2 regions of the Actinoplanes sp. HUAS TT8 genome follow, and region 1 is predicted to be linked to the other one. Evidence: predicted binding sites of a transcription regulator. Region 1 holds the regulator's gene; the other holds the start of a gene.
The links. Region 1 encodes HrcA, which represses chaperone genes, less so after heat shock. Its sites were predicted from a motif close to GGTTNGCACNCTCNNNNNGAGNGTGCNAACC; they were not measured.
Positions count from the first base shown of each region.

Region 2: groL (chaperonin GroEL) is a predicted target of HrcA. The motif match lies at 2,492-2,522, and genes of this name have one in related genera.

Region 1 covers NZ_CP195646.1:7,791,403-7,795,588, reverse strand. Annotated here, with positions in the region: gene ACSHV8_RS34455 (enoyl-CoA hydratase-related protein) at 1-425, opposite strand, end outside; gene hemW (radical SAM family heme chaperone HemW) at 453-1,655, shown strand; gene hrcA (heat-inducible transcriptional repressor HrcA) at 1,780-2,802, shown strand; gene dnaJ (molecular chaperone DnaJ) at 2,837-3,976, shown strand.
Region 2 covers NZ_CP195646.1:9,745,855-9,750,040, forward strand. Annotated here, with positions in the region: gene thrC (threonine synthase) at 1-1,107, shown strand, start outside; gene ACSHV8_RS43370 (hypothetical protein) at 1,287-1,763, opposite strand; gene ACSHV8_RS43375 (N-acetyltransferase family protein) at 1,763-2,269, opposite strand; gene groL (chaperonin GroEL) at 2,710-4,186, shown strand, end outside.

The DNA.
Region 1 (4,186 bases):
GCGCTGATCACGGCCGGGATCACCCCGAGCCGGACCTCGGTGAACGAGAAGGTGGCCGACCTCGTGCAGACGGCCAGGTCGGCGGCGCCGATCAGGCCCAGCCCGCCGGCCCGGGCCGGACCGGCGATCCGGGCCACCACCGGCTTCGGGAACTCCCAGATCGCGGCCAGCAGGTCGGCCATCAGCTCGACCGGCAGCCGCTCACCCGGCCTGGTGGCGGCGGTCTCCTTCAGATCGGCGCCCGAACAGAAGACCGGGCCGGTGTGCGAGATCACCACGACCCGGGCCTCGGGGGCGGCAGCCGCGGCGGCCAGCGCGGTCAGCAGCTCGGTGATCAGGGCGCGGGACAGGGCGTTGCGGTTCGAGGGGCTGTCCAGCGTGAGGGTGGTCACCCCGGCCTCGGTGACGGTACGGACCAGATCCATGTCGGCACCCTAAGGCAGACTTGACGGATGGCCGGCGCACTCCCCGATGGTGAACCCGTACCCGATGACGGGTCCCTCCCCGACGAGGCGGTCCGCGACGTCGGGGCGAACGGCTTCGCCGTCTACGTCCACGTGCCGTTCTGCGCGAGCCGCTGCGGTTACTGCGACTTCAACACGTACACGGCGAGCGAGCTGGGCGGCGGCGCGAGCCGCGACGAGTATGCCGAGACCGTCCTGCGCGAGCTGGACCTGGCCGCCAAGGTGGTCCGGCCCCGGCGGGTCGACACCGTCTTCGTCGGCGGCGGGACACCGACCCTGCTCAGCCCCGGTGACCTGGGGAAGATCCTGGAGGGGATCGACCGGACCTGGGGCCTGGCCGCCGATGCCGAGGTGACCACCGAGGCGAATCCGGAGTCCGTCACCCCCGAGAGCTTGAAAGCCCTTCGCCGAGCCGGCTTCACCCGGATCTCGCTCGGCATGCAGTCGTCGGCCGCTCACGTCCTCCGGGTCCTGGACCGCAAACACACCGCCGGCCGCGCGCCCGAGGCTGCTCGGGAGGCTCGCGAGGCCGGCTTCGAGCACGTCAACCTGGACCTGATCTACGGAACCCCGGGCGAGACGCCGGAGGACTTCGACCGTTCCCTGCAGACCGTGGTCGACGCCGGGGTCGACCACGTCAGCGCCTACGCGCTGATCGTCGAGGACGGCACGCGCATGGCCGTCCGGATGCGCCGCGGCGAGCTGCCCTACCCGTCGGACGACATCGCCGCCGATCGCTATCTGGCCGCCGAGGAAAAACTGACAAAAGCCGGCTTCCAGTGGTACGAGGTGTCCAACTGGGCCAAACCGGGGGGCGAGTGCCGGCACAACCTGCGGTACTGGACCGGCGCCGACTGGTGGGGTCTCGGGCCGGGCGCGCACAGCCACGTGGGCGGGGTGCGCTGGTGGAATGTCAAGCATCCGACGACGTACGCGAAACGCTTGTTTGATGGTGTTTCCCCAGGTCATGGTCGAGAGCTCCTGACGCGTGAGGACCAGCACGTCGAGGACGTGATGTTGCGCGTCCGGCTGCGCGAGGGCATCGCCCTGGACCGTGTGGACGGCCCGGCGGCGGCCCGGGCCCTGGCCGACGGCCTGCTGGAGCCGGGTGCCTACGACGCCGGTCGGCTCGTTCTCACCCTGCGTGGGCGGTTGCTGGCCGACGCGGTGATCCGCGACGTCGTTCCCTGACGAGCCGTACTGTTTCGGTTCGACCATCCGTCCTTTCGATCATCGCGCTGCAGCCAGCGGCGACGTAGACTGGCACTCTGTCCGCGGGAGTGCCAGAGGGCTGCGATCTAGGGGGAGGGGTCAGATGAGTCTGGATGACCGCAAGCTCGAAGTCCTGCGGGCGATCGTCGAGGACTATGTCAAGACGCACGAGCCGGTCGGCTCGAAAGCGCTGGTCGAGCGCCATCAGCTGGGCGTCTCCCCGGCCACGGTCCGCAACGACATGGCCGTGCTGGAGGAGGAGGGCTACATCCGGCAGCCGCACACCAGTGCCGGCCGGGTGCCCACCGACGCCGGTTATCGGCTGTTCGTCGACCGTCTGACCAGGATCAAGCCGCTCAGCCCGGCCGAGCGCCGGGCGATCGAGCGCTTCATGGTCGGCGTGGTCGACCTCGACGATGTGGTGCACCGCACGGTCCGCCTGCTCGCCACGCTGACCCGCCAGGTCGCGGTGGTGCAGTATCCGAGCCTGTCGCGTTCCTCGGTGCGTCATCTGGAACTCGTGCCGATCTCCACCACCCGGCTGATGCTCGTCATGATCACCGACACCGGCCGGGTCGAGCAGCGCCTGGTCGAGATGCCGGCCCCGGTCCCGGAGGGCGACGTCTGGGATCTGCGACGCCGTGTCAACGAGAAACTGGCTGGTCAGAAGCTCGCGGACACCCCGCCGCTGGTGCAGAAACTCGTCGAGGAGTGCGCCCCCGAGCGCCGCGGCGACATGGTCTGCCTCGCCACCGTGCTGCTGGAGACTCTGGTCGAGCGGAGTGAGGAGCGCCTCGCACTCGCCGGGACGGCCAACCTGACTCGCGGCGGTGTGCTGGACTTTCAGGGCACGCTGCGCCCCGTTCTCGAAGCGCTGGAGGAGGAGGTCATCCTGCTCAAGCTGATCGGCGACCTCGAACCCAGCACCACCCGGGTCCGGATCGGCGACGAGAACGAGATCGACAACCTCCGGTCGGCATCGGTGGTCAGCACCGGTTACGGACCCGGTGCCACGATCGTTGGTGGGCTCGGCGTGCTGGGGCCCACCCGGATGGACTACCCCGGCACCATCGCTACTGTTCGTGCAGTGGCACGCTACGTTGGCGACCTGTTGGCACAGAATTGACGGATCCGCGCAGACATTGAGGACTCCAAACCCCGTGGCCAAGGACTACTACGGAATTCTCGGCGTGAGCCGGGAAGCCACCGACGACGAGATCAAGCGCGCCTACCGCAAACTGGCTCGGCAGTACCATCCGGACGTCAACCCCGATCCGGAGGCGCACGAGAAGTTCAAGGACATCAACGCGGCGTACGAGGTTCTGTCCGACGACCAGAAGCGGCAGATCGTCGACCTGGGCGGTGACCCGCTCGCCCCCGGCGGCGGCGCGCCCGGCGGCGGCCCCGGCGGAGCCGGCCCGTTCGTCGGATTCCAGGACATCATGGACGCGTTCTTCGGCACCGCGGCCGGCGGCGGCAGCCGCGGCCCGCGCCCGCGGACCCGTCCCGGCGCCGACGCCATCCTGCGTCTCGAGCTCGACCTGGTCGAGACCGCGTTCGGCGTCGAAGCGCCGATCACCGTCGACACCGCGGTGCTCTGCACCCAGTGCTCCGGCGCCGGCACCGCGCCCGGCACCCACCTCGCCACCTGCGAGGTCTGCGGCGGCCGAGGCGAGGTCCAGTCGGTCCAGCGCACCTTCCTCGGCCAGGTCGTCTCGTCCCGCCCCTGCCAGAACTGCCAGGGCCACGGCACGATCATCCCGAGCCCGTGCCCCACCTGCGCCGGCGACGGCCGCATCCGCACCCGCCGATCACTAACGGTCAAGATCCCGGCCGGTGTCGAGGACGGCATGCGCATCCGCCTCGCCCAGCAGGGCGAGGTCGGCCCCGGCGGCGGCACCGCCGGTGACCTCTACGTCGAGATCCACGAACGGCCCCACGACGTCTACTCCCGCAAGGGCGACGACCTCCACTGCCGGGTCACGCTGCCGATGACGGCGGCCGCACTCGGCACCCGGATGACCATCAAAACCCTCGACGGCGAAGAGAACATCGAGGTCAAACCCGGCACCCAGCCGGCCTCGACCCTCCGCATCCGCGGCAAGGGCGTCCCCCACCTGCGCGGCCAGGGCCGCGGCGACCTCTTCGTCCACCTGGACGTCAAGACGCCGACCAAGCTGACCGCCGACCAGGAACGGATGCTGCGGGACTTCGCCAAGACCCGCGGGGAAGACGTGGCCGAACTGAGCAAGCAGGGCGGCTTCTTCTCGCGGATGCGGGACGCCTTCAACGGGCACTGATCAGGCGTGATGCGCAAGGCGGCGGTGCCCCGGGGCCGCCGCCTTGCTGCTTTCGCCCCGGCTTGACCTCTGATCGCTTCCAGTCAACTTCAAGATCTTTATTGCCTCGCTTGGCTGTGGTCCAGATCGTCGCTCCCGCGGGGACCCTTCCGGGCTTCGCAGGGCGCTGGCGCGCCCAGAACGCGAAACCCTCCAGGGCGATGTCCGTGG
Region 2 (4,186 bases), 2.0 Mb from region 1:
ATCGAGGCGGGCCCGCAGAACATCTGGCGCTATGCGGCGCTGCTGCCGGCGGGGCAGGACCCGGCGACCCGGGTGACCCTCGATCCCGGTCTGACGCCGCTGGTCAGTGCCCCGCAGCTGGCCGCCGAGCTGGGCATCACCGGCCAGCTCTGGATCAAGGACGACTCGCAGAACCCGACCCATTCGTTCAAGGACCGGGTCGTGTCGGTGGCGTTGACCGCCGCCAAGGAGCTGGGCTTCACCCGGTTCTCCTGCGCCTCCACCGGCAACCTGGCGAATTCGGTGGCCGCCCACGCGGCCCGGGCCGGGGTGCCGAGCATCGTGTTCATCCCGAGCGACCTGGAGCAGGGCAAGATCGTCACGACCGCGGTCTACGGTGGTGAGCTGGTCGCGATCGAGGGTTCCTACGACGACGTGAACCGGCTCTGCAGCGAGCTGGTGGAAACGGACGAGTTCGAGGACACCGCGTTCGTGAACGTGAATGTTCGCCCGTTCTACGCCGAGGGCTCGAAGACGCTCGGCTACGAGGTCGCCGAGCAGCTCGGCTGGCGCATCCCGCAGCAGGTGGTCATCCCGATGGCCTCCGGTGAACTGCTCACCAAGGTGGACAAGGCGTTCAGCGAGCTGGTCGAGATCGGACTGGTCGACGCGCCCGAGGGCGGCTGGACCGTGTTCGGCGCCCAGTCGCAGGGCTGCAACCCGATCGCGGTGGCGCTGCACAACGACACCGACGTGATCACCCCGGTGAAGCCGACCGGCATCGCCAAGTCGCTGAACATCGGCGACCCGGCCGCCGGGCCGTACGCGATCGAGGCCGTCCGCCGCACCGGCGGCTGGATGGACTACGCGAACGACGACGAGATCCGGGCGGGCATCAAGCTGCTGGCCCGGACCACCGGTGTCTTCGCCGAGACGGCCGGCGGCACCACCGTCGCCGTCCTGAAGAAGCTCGTCGAAAGCGGCAAATTGGACCCGGCCAAGGAGACCGTCGTCTACAACACCGGCGAGGGTCTGAAGACGCTCGACGCGATCGCCGCCGAGGTCGGCCCGACCCACCGGATCAAGCCGTCTCTGAAGGGTGCTCGCGAGGCCGGCCTGCTGGGATAACTGTCGGTAACCGGTTATCTGCCGGTTGTCGAATATTCCTTCCTCCGAGGACTTGCGCGCCGATCTCCGGATCGGCAGGATGCTTGTCGCGGGAGGACGCGACGCCGTAAGTGGGCCCCTCACCTGAGCTTGGCGACAATCTCCGAGGGATCCCAACGACCCCAGCGCTGACCCAATGGCTACGGCCGGAGGCGCTGTGCGTTCCGTCCTCCCGACCAAATCTTGCGCAGCCACGGCCGCAGTGGCAGATCCTCGGGATAACCGCCGTCGAGCAGTCCGGCGTGGCGTTCGAACCAGTTGCGCACACCCCAGGACCCGGTCGTCATGTAGGACCAGCCACAGGCGACCCAGTAGGCCGGGAAGAACAGCGGGCCGAGCACCGCGTACTGCCCGGCGTGGCGGCTCTCGTGCGCGAGCAGGGCGGCCCGTTCCTCGGCGAGCAGCCACTCGGCGCTGCGCCGCGTGATGATCACCGAACCGACGGTGAAGCAGGACGCCGGCGGCATCGGGAGTTTCCAGTGCTCGGCGATCAGCACGCCGTCGCGCCCGCGGCGGACCCTCGTCCGGGTGACCAGGGCGAGCAGCAGCCCGGCGCCGGTGGTCCCGTTCGCGGCGGTCAGAACCGTCCGGGCGAGGTGCCGGCGTCGGGCCGGCATCAGATCCGCCGGCGCATCTGCAGCTCGGTCAGGACGGGCACGGTGGGATGCGGCAGGCGCAGGCCGGTGTCTTCGAAACCCAGTTTCTCGTACGCCCGGACGGCCCGCCCGTTCCCCACGACGACCTCCAGCATCAACTCGTGCCGCCCGGCCGCGGTCGACCAGTCGGCCACCGCCTCGATCATCGCGGCCAGCACCTTCCCGCCCCGGTGGGCCGGGGTCAGGTAGACCGAGAAGACAACTGTGACCAGCGGCTCGTCCGGGATCGCGGTGCCGCCGGCGTGCCCGATCAACGGCCCGTCCCCCGGGTCGGTGATGAACTGGGCCAGATCCGGCCCCTCGGCCGCCATGCCGACCCGCTGCCGGTAGCCCTCGTGCGAGCGGGCCGCGGCCTGGGCCAGCGTCTCCAGGTAGGCGAGGGGACTGTCGGCCAGCATCTCCAGCCGCAGGGCGCGCAGGCGGCCGGCGTCCCGCTCGGTGACCCGGCGAACCGTCCAACTCTCCATGTCGTCCTCCCTACCCGCAGCGGCGGGCCGGGGCAACCTTCTTGCCCTAAACAGGACCGGTACGAGTGCTGCGTCACGCGGGTTCGCCGACAGCTGAAGGGAGGACCGGCGGTGGCCTCTGATCAGGGCTTGAAGATCTTTAGCCGGTTTGCGGACCGGGCCGGAGGGTTTCGCGGGAAGATGGGGTTTCTTGCACTCGGTACCCCGGAGTGCTAAACAAGTGATTGGCACTCGCGACCCGTGAGTGCCAGCAGGTCGGGACGGTGGGGTTCCGGTCGCGGCGCCGCCATCGGTGCCGGGACACGAAACCGGTCGTCGCGGGCTTTCCGGCTCGGCCTGAGGACGTCACATCGCCAGGTGGTGACGTCCACAGACTTCCTCAGTGTGCGGGCGGGGCCGAGCAGGCCCGGCGCCGCGGATGTCCGGGAGGACAACGCCGTATGGCCAAGATCATTGCATTCGACGAGGAGGCTCGTCGGGGCCTCGAGCGGGGCATGAACCAGCTCGCCGACGCGGTCAAGGTGACGCTCGGTCCGAAGGGCCGCAACGTCGTCCTCGAGAAGAAGTGGGGCGCCCCCACGATCACCAACGATGGTGTATCCATCGCCAAGGAGATCGAGCTCGAGGACACCTTCGAGAAGATCGGCGCCGAGCTGGTCAAGGAGGTCGCCAAGAAGACCGACGACGTCGCCGGTGACGGCACGACGACGGCGACCGTCCTGGCGCAGGCGCTGGTCCGCGAGGGCCTGCGCAACGTGGCCGCCGGCGCGAACCCGATGGCCCTGAAGCGGGGCATCGAGGCCGCCGTGGCCAGCGTCTCCGAGGGCCTCTCGCAGCTGGCCAAGGACGTGGAGACCAAGGAGCAGATCGCCTCCACCGCCTCCATCTCCGCCGGTGACTCCACGGTCGGCGAGATCATCGCCGAGGCGATGGACAAGGTCGGCAAGGAAGGCGTCATCACCGTCGAGGAGAGCAACACCTTCGGGCTGGAGCTGGAGCTCACCGAGGGCATGCGCTTCGACAAGGGCTACATCTCGGCCTACTTCATGACCGACGCGGAGCGTATGGAGGCCGTCTTCGACGACCCGTACATCCTGATCGCGAACAGCAAGATCTCCGCGGTCAAGGACCTGCTCCCGGTCCTGGAGAAGGTCATGCAGTCGGGCAAGCCGCTGGTGATCATCGCTGAGGACGTCGAGGGCGAGGCCCTGGCCACCCTGGTCGTCAACAAGGTCCGCGGCACCTTCAAGTCGGTCGCCGTCAAGGCCCCCGGCTTCGGTGACCGTCGCAAGGCCATGCTCGAGGACATCGCCATCCTCACCGGTGGCGCGGTCATCAGCGAGGAGGTCGGCCTCAAGCTCGACGCCGCCGACCTGTCGCTGCTCGGCTCCGCCCGCAAGATCGTCATCACCAAGGACGAGACCACCGTCGTCGACGGCGCCGGCAACGGCGAGCAGATCCAGGGCCGGGTCAACCAGATCCGCGCCGAGATCGAGCGCTCGGACTCCGACTACGACCGTGAGAAGCTGCAGGAGCGCCTGGCCAAGCTGGCCGGCGGCGTTGCGGTCATCAAGGTCGGCGCGGCCACCGAGGTCGAGCTGAAGGAGCGCAAGCACCGCATCGAGGACGCCGTTCGCAACGCGAAGGCGGCCGTCGAGGAGGGCATCGTCCCCGGTGGTGGCGTCGCGCTGGTTCAGGCCGGCAAGACCGCGTTCGACAAGCTGGACCTGGTCGGCGACGAGGCGACCGGTGCCAACATCGTCAAGGTCGCCCTGGACGCCCCGCTGCGCCAGATCGCCGTCAACGCCGGCCTCGAGGGTGGCGTCGTCGTGGAAAAGGTGCGCAACCTCCCCGCGGGTCACGGCCTGAACGCCGCGACCGGTGAGTATGTCGACCTGCTGGCCGCGGGCATCATCG